Regions from separate parts of the Terribacillus sp. 7520-G genome, predicted to be linked through region 1. Evidence: riboswitches for the same ligand, from Rfam matches in the RefSeq annotation. Region 1 holds a riboswitch; the other holds the start of a gene.
The links. A riboswitch is a leader RNA that binds a small molecule or an ion and turns the genes downstream of it on or off. The one in region 1 is predicted to bind FMN.
Positions count from the first base shown of each region.

Region 1 (7,375 bases):
GATTTGGGCTGTCATTACATTGTTAAGTATCAAGAAAGCCCGCGATGCTTACCGAGGCTTCATCGGAAAGACAAAACCGCTTGAGATGATGCCTGCAATGAAGGCTACAGGACAAACAAATACGATTTATGGTCTTTTGCTCGTGATCGCTTTGCTGATCCAGCAGTTCGTACCATTTTCATTCTGAGCGGAGAGCGGGCACACAGCCCGCTCTTTTATATAGGTTTAATACAATCCAGTACGGGAAATACATTACATACAGAAAGCAGGTAACTATCATGGACTTCTCAAACACTTTAATGGAGCAGCTGCAAATGCGGGTGGTGAAGGCAAACAAAGATCAAGTTGTCATGGAAATGCCAGTAGGGCCGCATAATCGACAGCCTATGGGTTTTTTGCACGGAGGTGCCACTGTTGCATTGGCTGAAACAGCAGCAAGCATCGGCGGCAATCTGCATGCAGACCCAGCCACACAGGCCGTGTTCGGTCTGGAGATCAATGCAAACCACATGCATAGTGTCCGATCCGGAATCGTGACCGCTGTTGCAGCACCGATCCATATCGGAAAATCGACCATGGTATGGCAAATCAGCATTTCGGATGAGAACAAAAACCTGCTCTCTATCGCACGCTGTACCCTGGCAGTGAAAACGAAACGGCAGTAAAAGGAGATGAGTTAAATGGATAAAGATAAATTGGCGTCTTTCCGCAGACAATTACTTGCAATGAAGGAAGAAGCAGAAGAACAGATCAAAGGGAACGATAGCTATGATGCTGCCAAAGAATTCCCCACTGACTCCATCGGCGAAATGTCGACCGTTGTCAATCACCCTGGCGATCTCGGGACGGAGATGCATGATCGCGAGACAGCACAAACGCTCAAAGAATCAGCGCGGGAGCGTTTACGTGACATCGAGGATGCACTGGATCGCATCGAGGAAGGCACTTATGGGTTGAGCGAAAAATCCGGCAAGCCCATCCCTGAGGAACGGCTGGAGGCGGAGCCGACGGCCCGGCTGCTCGTGGAGGAACAGGAAGAAATAGAAGAAAGAAGGCCATAAGAAAAAGGCACCCTCGCAGGGTGCCTTTGTTAATTGCGGCGTGTAAAGCCGTGCGGCCACATCCACACGTGTCAAAGACGTGCTTTACCGACTTATGCAATTCAGCTCATCGCTTGGTTATTGTAGCACGGACTGCCGGTCTTTGCAATAACTGTTTTACATCATGGTAAAAGCTCCCCCTCTTTGGGGGAGCTTTTAGGCTGCTGCTGTTCGTTTGCGCTTGGCGAACCAAGGCTTCAATTTCGCGAATAGCGGAACAAAGACAATCGCTATGACAATGCCTTTCACAAGGTTGAAAGGAAGGATGCCAGCAATGACCGCTGCCCACTTCGCATCGGCACTCATGACCGGAGAGCCCAAGAAAATGCTATATAGCGGCAGGACAACAAAATAATTCAGCACACTCATCCCGACTGCCATGGCAACAGTACCGGTAGCCAATCCGGAGATGAGTGTTTTTTTGCCTGCCCTGAATTTATGATAGAAGTATGCAACCGGCATGACGAATAGCATGCCTGCCAGGAAGTTGGCTGCGACACCTACCGGATCCCCGGCTCCTGTGAAAATAAGATACAATAAGTTCTTGATTGCTTCGACAGCTACACCTGCCAGCGGTGAAAACAGCAAGGCCGCTATCAATACCGGTATTTCACTGAAGTCGATCTTCAAATAAGCCGGCAGAATCGGAAGCGGGAAATTAAGCAGCATAAGTACCATGCTGATCGCTCCCAATAAAGCAAAAGTGATTGTTTTAGTCAACTTGGATGAACGCATGATCGTTCTCCTCCTTCATCTTGTTTATCGATTCTAACTCTTGATGAAGGGGAAGCAGCTTATTTACGTCAAAAAGCCCCGGAGCATGGCGCTCAGGGGCTTGGCATATACGCAAATAAGCAAGAAGACGTTTCTCACATGGAAACAAGGATGGCCAGTACGGCATCCGTCTTCTGCTTCGTATCTTCTCCCATCCAGACTTTCACTGTCGGTCCCGGAATTGCACCGGATCAGCCGCAGAACAATCGTCCTGCGGGTCACGGACTTCAGCAGCTCCCGCTGCTGTCACCGTCGGTCGGGAATTGCACCCTGCCCCGAAGATAGAATCGATTTAGTTTGTCATTATATTATACCTGCTTTCCATACATTTGCAACCCTTATGCTCACAGGTCCAATGGATTCAGGCTTTCTTCACCAGATAGGTTTGTCAGGAATTTTACCAAGAGATCGATTTCCTGCTGGATGACCTGCAGGCTGACTGTTTCTACCGGGGAATGCATATAGCGAAGCGGCAAGGAGACAAGCGCCGTCGATACACCCCTGCCCGAATAACGCATCTTATCTGCGTCCGTGCCAGTGATGCGCGGCGTCAATTCGTATTGCAGCTGAATGCCGAGCTCTTTCGCTGCTTGCTCCAGCAGGAGATTCGCCTTGCGATTGATCGGAGCTCCCTTGGCCAATACAGGACCTCCATCCAAGCTGACTTCGACTACCTTCCGACGGTTCACTCCTGGATGGTCGGTAGCGAACGTCACATCACAGGCAATCGCCAAATCCGGCTGAATACCGGCTGCAGCGAAGTATGCACCCCCCATATTCGTTTCTTCATTCACGGTACTGGCTGCATATACACCGACATCCAGCTTCTCTTCCTTAAGCCGGCGGATGACTTCCCCGACAATGAAAGAACCAGTACGGTTATCCAGTCCCCGTCCTGTCAAATAACGATCCATCAATACAGACGGCTGACGCTGATACACGATCAAATCCCCGACCTGCACATATTGCTCGATTTCCTGCTTGGATTTGGCACCGCAATCTATATATAGATCCGGCAGCTCGAAATCGCCCTTCATTCCTCCAAGATGCATCGCATTCACGCCGACGACACCCGGTATCGTCTTACCATATCCAAGCACCTGTACAGTCATACCAAGTGCTGCTTTTGCATTAAAACGTCCCATTTCGTCAATACGGAGGAAGCCATTTTCATCGATTCCCGTTACCACCATCGCGATTTCATCACAATGCCCGGCAAGCAGCACTTTGAATTTCGCTTCCGGATTGATGACTGCGATAGCATTGCCTGACGCATCTGTTCGCATTTCATCCGCAAATGGTGCATATTCTTTGATCCATTTTTTCTGTATTTCCATCTCAAAGCTGGACGGTGAAGCTGTCCGCAGCAGCTCCATCAAAAAATCCTGATTATCTAGTTGCATATCCATTCCGCCTTTTTATGTAGTCTTATTACACTGTAGCATAAACAGAAGCTTATTTGTTTAGTTTGGACGATTGGTCGGGTAAACTAAACATCAGAAAGGATGAAACAAATGACGACATTGAATGAATGGTTTGATAAAGGGATCCATATCGATGCATATCTGGACTCCATGCAAACACATAAAGAAAATACAATGCATATTTACGATCACTATGAGCTTCCAGCTGATACGGAATTCTTCAGCACACTCCGTTCCCAAAAGCTTCGTGCCATCGTGCTGACAGAAGATTGGTGCGGAGATGCCATGCTGAATCTGCCGATCTTTTATCATATCGCTCAGGCAGGCGCAATCGATGTCCGCATCCTCCGACGCGATGAAAACCTCGAACTGATGGACCGATACTTGACGAATGGCAAAAGCCGTTCCATTCCGATCATCATCTTCATCAATCAAAATGGTGATGAAGTGGCAAAATGGGGTCCGCGTGCTCCCGAGCTCCAAGTATATATCGATGAATCATTCAACAGCCTGCCTGATAAGGATGCTCCTGAATATGAGGAAAAACGTGATCAAATGCTCACCTTCATCACAAAATCCTATCGGGACAATCATGATTTCTGGCAGTGCGTATATGCAAGCATGAAAAGAGGACTTGAGGAAGCATAAAAACATCCAATCTGGATGTTTTTTGCTTTTTACCAAAGGTATATGCTATTTGATCAACCTGCGCTCCATCTCTTCCAACAATGACTTGCTTGGTCCATTTTGAAGCAGACGATAATAAAAACCCAGCTGGCATAATTGACTTGCCCGCAAAGAAATGCCTTCTTTATCACCCTCATAATGAAGAAGCACTTGCTCCATGAACGTATCACCCACCTGGGAAATCCCAGCAAAATCAATAGCTGGGTCGCCGATATGCGCATCCGTGAAATCTATGATGCCGATTTTCCCGCTCGTTTGCTCCCATAAAATATGTGCCGCTCTTAAGTCTCCATGTACCGCTGCTCTTCGTTCGGTCTGCAGGACCGAAAATAATCTCTCCGTATAATTAGTGAGACGAGCCGGCATGCTCGGATAAAAACGTCTTATTTTTTCAAGCAGCAGTCCATAATAGGCTTTATCCCGTTCCGGTAATCCATGGCCGGAAGCATCGATATGATGAAGCTTGGTGAGAAAAGTACCCAATTGGATGGCAGCCTTTTTCAAGTCTGCAGGCGGAAGATCCCTCGAAATCGGACAGCCGGGAATATATCGATAAAGCATCACCTCTTTACCATCCGGAGCTGTACGGATTTGAAATGCGGGCAGCCTGATGTCAGCCTGTAGCTGTAATTCCGATAATAGCTTCTGCTCCGCCAATTTTAATACCCTTTTCCCTTTCGGTATCCGCAGCACCCAGCTATCATTCAGCACATGCACTTCATGATCCCAGCCTGTATCAATGACTTCCCATTCGTTGATCGGCTCCTGGATGAATGCTTCCAGCCATGCCAACGCAGTCAGATCCTTCATCTGCCTCCCCCTTTCCGTTTAAATCAGCTGAATATACATATACTAACAAAAAAAGAGGAGGGATAGGTTGGTCACCCAGTTTTTGCGACGCTTCTATTTTCGTCTGCCGATTTTCATTCGTCTCTTCTCCACCGTGCTTACCGTCATGCTGGTTTTTGGGATCTGTATGCATTATATCGAACCGAAGCAATTCCCCACTTATTTTGACGGCATTTGGTGGGCTTTCGTGACAGCATCCACTGTCGGCTACGGTGATATCATTCCGGAAACGTTACATGGTAAGATCCTTGCAATTATCCTTATCCTCTCAGGAGCAGGTCTGTTCACTTTTTATTTGGCCACCATCGCGGCAGGCACCGTAAAATATACCCAGGATCTCTCCAAAGGGCTGACCGAATTCAAAGGATCCAATCATATCATCATTGTTGGCTGGAATGAACGGGCCCGGACACTGCTTCGGCGGCTGACCGAAAAACATCCGGAACAGCCAGTCGTCTTGATCGATCAGACATTGACCCAGCTGCCCTACAGGGAGCATCCGCTGCACTTCATCCGCGGCGATGCTTCAGAGGATAAGACGCTTCAAAAAGCAAAGATCCAGCAAGCGACCACCGCCATCATCACAGCAAACTCGGGTAAAAACGAAAAACAAATCGATTACATGACAATCTTGACCACCATCGCTCTGCGCGGGAATAATCCTCATCTTCATATCGTGGCAGAAGTGCTGACTCATAATCAAAAAGAGAATCTCCGCCGTGCCGGAGCGGATGTCGTGATCAGGACGAACGATTTCGTCAGTACCTTGTTTTTCCATGAAGTGTATCATAAAGAAAAGAGAAGTCATCTGGAGCTGCTGATGCATTTCCTGAAAGAACAGGAAATCCGTGTCATCCCTTTGCCAAGTGAATTAGTCGGTAAAAGTTACTTTGAAGCAAGCCGTCATTTCGCCCGCAAAGACAAGACAACCATCGGATATATGCGAGGGGAAAACATGGATATGAGCCCGGATTTCCAAGAGCCGATGCACAGGGAAGACTGCATCATCACCCTGCAGCATATCGAATGAAAAATCCCTTCTGCCATGATGGCAAGAAGGGATTCATACGTTGTTTATAATCTTTTCTCCAAGGCTGCTTTTTCTTCCTCGTAGCCAGGCTTGCCAAGAAGCGCGAACATATTTTTCTTATATGCTTCCACTCCCGGCTGATCAAACGGATTCACACCAAGCAAGTATCCGCTGATCGCACAAGCCTTTTCGAAGAAGTACACAAGATAGCCGAAGCTGAATGGATCAAGCGCCGGGACTTCCACGACCAGGTTCGGGACATTTCCGTCCGTATGCGCAAGCAATGTTCCCTGGAACGCTTTGTGATTCACTTGATCGACTGTCTGTCCTGCAAGATAGTTCAGTCCATCCAGATCCTCTTCCTCGGCTTCGATCGTCACATCGGATACAGGCTGTTTGACATGCACGACTGTTTCGAACAGGTCGCGGCGTCCTTCCTGGACATATTGACCAAGGGAATGCAAATCTGTCGAGAAGTTGGCGGATGCCGGGAACAATCCTTTCAGGTCCTTCCCTTCACTCTCTCCGAACAACTGCTTCCACCATTCACTGAAATACTGCAGGGATGGCTCATAGTTCACGAGAAGCTCGATATTTTTACCTTTGTTATACAAAACATTCCGGACTGCTGCGTATTGATATGCTGGGTTTTCCTTCAGATCGGCTACAGCCAGTTCTTCCTGCGCCTTTTGCGCACCAGCCATGATGCTGTCGATGTCGACGCCAGCTGCCGCTATCGGCAATAATCCCACTGCTGTCAGGACAGAGAAACGGCCGCCCACATCATCAGGAATGACGAACGATTCGTAGCCTTCTTTGGAAGAGAGTGTTTTCAATGCCCCTCTTGCTTTATCCGTCGTCGCATAAATCCGTTTGCGTGCTTCTTCTGCCCCGTACTTTTCTTCCAGGTACTTTTTGAATATACGGAAGGCAATTGCCGGTTCCGTCGTCGTACCACTCTTGGAAATAACATTCACACTGACATCCTTGCCTTTGATTGCATCCATCAGCTGATTCAAATACGGCGCACTGATGCTATTGCCGACAAAGAAGACTTGGGGTGCTTTGCGGTCTTCCTTGGATAGCACGTTGAAAAAGCTGTGTGTCAAGGCTTCGATCGCCGCACGGGCACCAAGATAGGAACCGCCGATTCCGACAACGAGCAGGACATCCGAATCAGATTGAATCTTCTCTGCTGCCTGCTTGATACGGGCAAATTCATCTTTGTCGTAATCCGTCGGCAAATCTAGCCAGCCCAGGAAATCATTACCCGCACCTGTTTTATTATGTAATTGTTCATGCGCAGCCTGGACGAGCGGTGCCAGGTAATCCAGCTCCTGCTCCCCGATATATGGCATCGCTTTCTTAAAATCGAATCCGATGTGTGTCATATTCATCCTCCTTGAAACTGCTTACTACTGCAACTTTACCGAAACTGGACAAGTAAAGCAAGAATTGTTGCAGGAATAAAATCATCCAACAAACGCATGCTAAGAAAGATTTATCATCCC
Region 1 is NZ_NQFP01000024.1:108,221-115,595, reverse strand. Features, by position in the region: gene CHH53_RS09930 (1,4-dihydroxy-2-naphthoate polyprenyltransferase) at 1-187, shown strand, start outside; gene CHH53_RS09925 (PaaI family thioesterase) at 279-665, shown strand; gene CHH53_RS09920 (TraR/DksA C4-type zinc finger protein) at 681-1,061, shown strand; gene CHH53_RS09915 (ECF transporter S component) at 1,257-1,835, opposite strand; FMN riboswitch at 2,014-2,161, opposite strand; gene CHH53_RS09910 (M20/M25/M40 family metallo-hydrolase) at 2,219-3,277, opposite strand; gene CHH53_RS09905 (thioredoxin family protein) at 3,389-3,946, shown strand; gene CHH53_RS09900 (phosphotransferase family protein) at 3,992-4,795, opposite strand; gene CHH53_RS09895 (potassium channel family protein) at 4,863-5,864, shown strand; gene CHH53_RS09890 (glucose-6-phosphate isomerase) at 5,909-7,255, opposite strand.

Region 2 (7,375 bases), on a different contig from region 1:
TATTGTCCATCATTCCGTTTCATCAGACGTTCGGTATTACCAAGAAACAGCATTTATTGATGGCATCCTTTGCCATTTATGTGATTGCCGTCATTTGTCTTACATTCTTCCCGTTGCCTGTGGATCAGAACCTCATCGAAGAGAATCAGCAGCTGGAAACAAGCTACCGCTGGAATACATCTCCACTCGCTTCCATCATGCAAATCTGGCATACCACACAAATCGATGGCTTCGGTTACGGGCTGGCACTTAAAAATCTAGGAGGCAATATACTCTTATTCGTACCGCTCGGCTTTTATCTGCCTTTGCTCATTCGCCGGATCAGATCGTTCTTTGTCGTCGTGCTCTGCGGATTGGTGTTCAGTACGGCAATCGAATCGACACAAGGTCTGCTCAATTATTTTGTCGGTTATAATTATCGCTCTGTCGATATCGATGATGTCATCCTGAATGTATTGGGAGCTATGCTGGGCTATGCATTCTATTGGGTTGCACTGCGTCCATTATTGAAAAAGGACAAGCAGTGATCAGCTTGATTCCTGCTGGGCATGTTCTTTGAATCCCAGTAATTCGGGAGAAAGGGAAGCCAGCGGTCCCAGCTTGCGCAATTTTGGATACAGTAGCCATGTTATGGAAAGCAAGGCTAGGCCGGTACCAGTAGCGCAAAAGACCCAAGTGACGGGAATATGTGTGGCCGCATATCCACCGGTCAATGATCCAAGCGGAGTGGCAATCGTGCTGAAGCTTGCGCTTGCACTTGTTACTCTTCCGATCATGGAAACAGGCAGTAACGTCTGTAACATCGTGGCAAATGTGACATTGATACAGCCGACAGGCATCCAAGCGAGCCCGAATAGAATCACACTCAGCCAAGTCCATGGCACAAAGGCGGCAGCTGCCCATATTGCAGCAGCTAAGGACATGGTGAAGATTGTCGCTTTGCCGATGGGAAGTTTGCTGAAAGAGGCTGCTGATAGCGCTCCTATCAAGGCCCCGCAAGACATAGAAGCCAAATACAAACCATATACAGCAGCTCCTTGCCGTTCGTCTGCGAATGCCGGCATCACAGCCATGGCTGCACCAATAGCCAGGTTGCATAATACTGCCCCAAACAGTGCAGCAGCCAAAATGGTCGTGAATAATATCTTGAGTCCCTCTTTCAATTCCGTGAGGTAAGAATGAATAGCTGAACGAGCAGTGCCAGACATAGCAGTCTGTGCTTTTTGATGCGGAATTTTAATGAAGCTGAATAAAAGAAATGCAATGCAAAAGGTGAACGAGTCGATGATGAATAATAATGTTGCTCCAAAAAAGGCAAGCAGCACCCCTGCAATGGCATGGAAAATTAAATCGACGCCTTGATAGGCGAAGGAAAATAATGCATTGCCGGCAGGCAGTTCTTCTTTTTTCAGTACAAGGGGCAATGCTTTTGTTTCGGTAGGATATGCGAATGCATCGATACAAGCCAATAGAGGCATGAGTAGGAGCACCAGTGTAACAGTTAGAAAACCCTGCCAAGCTGCGAGCGGAATCAGCAGGATGAGCACGGCTTGGAGTGCCTGGGTCCATACTAGCGTCCGGCGTATCGGCCAGCGGTCGACCAGCGGGCCGATCAGGAACTGCAATATATTCGGTATTTGTGTCAGGAATCCAGCAAGACCCGAATAGAATGCGCTGCCGCTTAAGTCATAAACGAGCCACATTGCGGCGATGAAATAAATACTGTCCCCGATATTGGTGACAATCCTCCCCGAGAAAAGCAGACCGTAATTCCGCTGTTTTAAAATGGAGAACATCCTCAGTCCTCCTCTTCCAGTTCAATTTGATCAAACGATGGTGTATCGATTTCAAAACCGAAGGCGGAGAAATGATAGAGCTTGCCATCCGGGTCGTTCTCTGCAGCTTCACTCTTTTCACGCAGTGTTTGCATCAAGCCGGCTAAGCCCTGGATGAATTCTTTGAAATCAGCTTCGGTTGCACTTACTTCCCATATGCTGCCGATGGCGTCCCAGTCTTTCGGGTCAGTGGAGCCGGCAATTTTGGCAAACGAGGATTCTGGTGCGGCTAGAACCGCTGAACGTGTCTTATTGGTCATTTGTATATATAGCTGCCTCGTCGATTCGCTGAGTTCTTCTGCATAAGGAAGCAGATTTTCCGAGGGAAAAAAGCCTCTTGCAGCGGCTCGATAGAATTTCTGTATAATTCCATGCTTCTCTTCGGTGCGGATCACCTCGATCAACCCGTTTTTCTCCAACTCTTTCAGATGATAATGGATCTTTGGTCTGCTTGTTTCCAACAGGACAGCCAGCTGCTGGCCAGTATAAGATGTTTCGACTAGCTTCATCATCATTTCGGCGCGAAGCGGATCACTAATTGCTTTGAGCTGCTCAAGGGTCGTCAATGCCATTGCCTGTTTCATTTTGAAAACTCCTTTCGGTAAATTTATTTTGAACGGTCAACTTTATTTTACGGATTTAGTTTAGCGATTGTTCCACATATTGTCAACTCAGTTTTCAGACTTTTTTCCTGCTGTACAAGAAGATAAAAAATATGTTAAGGTAAAAGCAGTCGAATAGGTTTTCTCTTGGGGCAGGGTGAAATTCCCGACCGGCGGTGATAGGCAGCACAGCTGTCTTCAGTCCGTGACCCGTTTTTACAACGGTGGATTTGGTGAGATTCCAAAGCCGACAGTATAGTCTGGATGGGAAAGAGGAAACGAGCGTGCTATCCACACGCCAAAAATGCTTTTCGTCTATTGACGATAGCTTGTTTCGCTATACTTTTGAATTCCTGAGCCCCAGAATTTTTGATTCTGGGGCTTTTTATATGAAGGATAGTGATGAAAGAGACAAGATTAAACTTGCTTCTCTTATTTCGACATCTAAAAAATTTAGTGATGAGATGTTACATGTTCGATGGCATCTCCATACCCCGATCAACCGTCACATTGCCCCGAGACGGTAATATTCCCATTCGTAGTATCTATGGAAGATTAGAAGGATAGGAGGAAGAATTGTGTTTACTGGAATCATCCAGGAAGTAGGCAGCATGATTGCTGTCAATCAACAGGAAAAGGCGATGCAGCTTACCATTGCCAGCGAGAAACTGACCAAAGATATGCATATCGGAGACAGTATAGCGGTTAACGGTGTCTGTCTCACAGTCACTAGCTTTACATCGCATGCTTTCCAGGTCGATGTGATGCCAGAAACGTTCCGCGACAGTTCTTTATCGAATGTACGCAGTGCAGATGCAGTGAACTTGGAACCAGCACTTCAGCCGAGCGGCAGACTGGGCGGCCATTTCGTGAGCGGTCACGTCAATACGACGGGCACTATCCTAGCTATCCGGGAAGAGTCGAATGCACGTTATATTGATATTGGCGTCACGGAAGGTCTGCAGTATTTAATGAAAAAAGGATCGATTTCCGTTGATGGTGTGTCATTGACTGTGTTTGATGTGAAGGATGATTTGTTTACCATTTCGCTTATTCCTGAGACAAGGAAGGCGACGATTTTAGGGGATAAAATAGCCGGCGATCAAGTGAATCTTGAATTTGACCAGCTGGCCAAATACATGGAACGGCTTATGGAATATCAAAAAAGTCCCCGGTCTGCTGGCATTACGACAGAAACATTGGCACAGAACGGATTCATGGATTAGGAGGGAAACGAATGAAAACGACAATAGCCAATGCGCTCGACCATTTGAAAAGCGGTAAAGCCATCATCATCACAGATGATGAGAAAAGGGAGAATGAAGGGGATTTAATGGCCTTGGCAGCATTTGCAAGTCCTGAAACGGTAAATTTCATGGCTTCTGTCGGAAAAGGTCTGATATGTGCACCTATTTCCCGGGAAATTGCTGAAAGATTGGATTTGCCCCCGATGGTAAGTGAAAATACGGACCCGCATGGAACAGCATTTACTGTCAGCATCGATCATATCGATTCCACTACTGGTATCAGCGCATTCGAGCGTGCCCATACAATCGGTAAGCTGGCTGATGCAGCCAGCTTACCGACTGATTTCCAGCGACCGGGACATATCTTTCCGCTGATTGCCAAACCGAACGGAGTCCTGGAGCGTCCTGGTCATACCGAAGCAGCTGTTGACTTGGCTGCATTGGCCGGCACAGCTGAAGCTGGTTATATTTGTGAAATCATGAATGACGATGGGACAATGGCTCGCATGCCGGAACTTGAAAAGCTGGCTGAAAAACACAAGCTGCCCATTATCACGATTGCAGATTTGATTGCATATCGACAGCTGCATGAAAACAAGGTAAAAAGTTAAACCAGTCATCAGCATCGATTAAGAAATAGATAACTAAAAAATGGGACTGGATTGTCCATATACAAAGGAGTATTCATATGGTTAACGTACTGGAAGGAAATGTAGTAGGCACAGATTTGAAGATTGGTATTGTTGTAGGGAGATTCAATGAGTTCATCACCAGTAAATTATTAAGCGGCGCCATCGATACCCTGAAGCGTCATGGTGTCGATGAAGCGAATGTGGATGTGGCATGGGTCCCGGGTGCATTTGAAATCCCCCTTGCGGCCAATAAACTTGCCCAGGGTGGGAAATATGATGCTGTCATCACATTGGGGACTGTTATCAAAGGTTCTACACCACATTTCGATTATGTCAGCAATGAAGTCGCAAAAGGTGTCGCAAGTGCTGCCGATAAGGCAGGAATCCCGATTATCTTCGGGGTGCTGACAACGAATACGATTGAGCAGGCTATCGAACGAGCAGGTACGAAAGCAGGCAATAAAGGGGCTGAAGCAGCCGTTTCTGCGATTGAGATGGCTAATTTGCTAAAATTGATCTAATCTAAGTGAGAAGCAGGGGATTTCCCCTGCTTCTTTTTTATATTCTGAAAATATCGTATATTTTAGTGGGTGGTCATAAATACGATATGAATTAACGGGCGAGGTAACGAAACCAACATTATCATTTGATCCATGGATTGGATTGGAGGAAGAAAAGGAAGAAGTGGACCATCTCATCCTGATTGATAATAGTATTGAACAGAGTACGCAAGGGAGTATCGTCGCATGAACACGAATTATAGGGCAAAGAAAATACATATCATCGGTTCTGTCGGCAGCGGCAAAACGACGCTTGCCAGGGATTTGTCGGCCCTGTTGGATGCTGCTCACTACGAGCTGGATAATGTTGTTTGGGAGCGCAATGCAGAGGGCGACAGACGCCGTGCCGACACTGAAAAGCGGGAGATCCTGAAAGAGATCACCAGAGCGGCTGCGTGGATCATCGAAGGAGTGCATACAGATGATTGGGTGGAGGACAGCCTGCATCATGCGGATGTAATCATCCTGCTGGAGCCGGGATATAAGGTGAGGCAGCTGCGGATCATCAAGCGTTATCTGCGCCAGAAAGCAGGTTTGGAATCAGCCAATTATAAACCAACTTTGCGTATCTTCCTGAATATGTTCAAATGGAATCGTTATTTTGAACGTACGGCCAAGCCTTGCATCTTGGACAGATTTGTTAATGATGGACATAAAGTGATTGTCGCTGAAAATAAAGCAGATGTAATCGAATATTTGCGTTGTGATTAGAGTCATTTTGAAGCAGGCTGAATAGTCTGCTTTTGTTTTTGGAATATTACTTTGACACGCAGAGTAATTTTGATTATGATTACTTTATCAGACAGAGTAATTTGGAAGGAAGGGATACCAAATTCGGAGTGATACGATTCGAGGGCATCTGGATTCCATCATCCTTCGTCTGCTGATGGACGGGGATAAATATGGCTATCAGATTTCGAAAGACATAGCAGCTTGGACGCACGATGCATTCCAGATCAAGGAAGCGACGCTTTATGCTGTTTTCCAGCGGCTGGAGCGCCGTGAACTGATAGAGTCCTACCAAGGGGAAAAATCACATGGAGGCAAGCGTAAGTATTATACGATCACGACACTTGGGAAGGCGTATTTGCATGAAGCGGCAAAAGAATGGAAAGAAGCGAAACAATTAATCGATATATTCATGGAGGGTGTTTGATGCAAAAGATCAGTACGTATGTAGAGGAACAGTTTTCCGATCTGCCAGAGACCGAACAGGTAGTGACGTTAAAGGAAGAAATAAAGGATTCGCTGGAAGAGAAAGCGGCTGATTTCATGCTCGAAGGAAAAACGGAAGAGGATGCAGTCAATAAGGCAATCGTCGATTTCGGTAATTTATCGGAAGTGAAAAAGGAATTCCTTCTCCAGCATAAACCGAAGGATGCAGCAACGAAGAATAGGAAGCAAAAAGAAGATATGAGTACATTGAATCTAGGGTTTTCCATCTGTGGCAGTGCGCTGATCATTGCTTTGCTCATCTTTATAAATATGTACTATACACCGAATGAAATCTGGTTCGTTTATCCGACATTTGCCATTCTTTGGTGGCCGGTGAGTATGGCATTCGTTTGGCTGAAAGCTAGAAAAAGAAAGGTGATGCAGCGATGAATCCATGGAGAGTGCTGGTTGCGTTTATGTTGATCAGCTTGGGAGCATTTTCTGTTTACATCAATTTGGTGACTACACCCCAGGAGATTTGGTATACGTATAGTTTGGGAGCCGCTGTCATCGCTGCTTTACAGCTTCTGCTGCCAAAACAATTGGCATTGGTGACATGGCTGTCGGCGATCATAATCGGTGCGGTGATCGTAAGGGAGAATCTCGTGGATTCTCCATCGATTCCATGGTATTTGTACACTATCGGCGGCTTGGTCTTATGGCCGGTCGCAATCATGTTTCGGAAACATTTAGCGAATCTGGGCCCGGCGCTGATCATCAGCCTGGCAGTCTGCATCTATTATTACGGTCTGCATTCATATTTCGGTCATGATAATCCTTGGTATGGTTTTGTGATTTTTGCGATGAGCTGGTGGCCATTGTCGATCATAGGTCATCGCAGTTCCAGTTTATTTTTTTCCGTATTAGGGTTTGGAGCACTTAGCGTGTTTTTCCTGTTTGTGAACATTGCTTATTCGCCATCGGTGATTTGGGCGATCTATCCGATTTTTGCTGCAGCCTGGTGGCCACTGTCTGCTTATTTCTACAGCCATCGCCGCCATCTAAGCAGATAAAAAGACACCCTCTTGGAGTGTCTTTTAGCTTGTATACATATTCTTGGCAATTTTACTAAGCAGACTGCTCGGCAGGAGCTTCATGAGCAGGACGGCTGCATGGATGTTCGCAGATGGGAATACGACCCTTTTTCCTTTTATGAATCCTAGGAAACCTTGACGCGCCACATCTTCTGGTGCATCGCGGAACGAAGACATGATTGTGTCATTCCCGGCACGTTTGAAGAATTCCGTCTGTGTGGGACCAGGGCAAAGTGCCGTCACGGTCACG
Region 2 is NZ_NQFP01000046.1:36,754-44,128, forward strand. Features, by position in the region: gene CHH53_RS15490 (VanZ family protein) at 1-527, shown strand, start outside; gene CHH53_RS15495 (MFS transporter) at 528-1,796, opposite strand; gene CHH53_RS15500 (ArsR/SmtB family transcription factor) at 1,799-2,419, opposite strand; FMN riboswitch at 2,577-2,717, shown strand; gene ribE (riboflavin synthase) at 3,016-3,663, shown strand; partial or broken gene ribB (3,4-dihydroxy-2-butanone-4-phosphate synthase) at 3,675-4,286, shown strand; gene ribH (6,7-dimethyl-8-ribityllumazine synthase) at 4,373-4,837, shown strand; gene CHH53_RS15520 (P-loop NTPase family protein) at 5,063-5,587, shown strand; gene CHH53_RS15525 (PadR family transcriptional regulator) at 5,709-6,032, shown strand; gene CHH53_RS15530 (permease prefix domain 1-containing protein) at 6,032-6,481, shown strand; gene CHH53_RS15535 (hypothetical protein) at 6,478-7,104, shown strand; gene CHH53_RS15540 (SDR family NAD(P)-dependent oxidoreductase) at 7,129-7,375, opposite strand, start outside.
Region 2: another riboswitch for FMN. It lies ahead of ribE (riboflavin synthase); the one in region 1 lies ahead of CHH53_RS09915 (ECF transporter S component).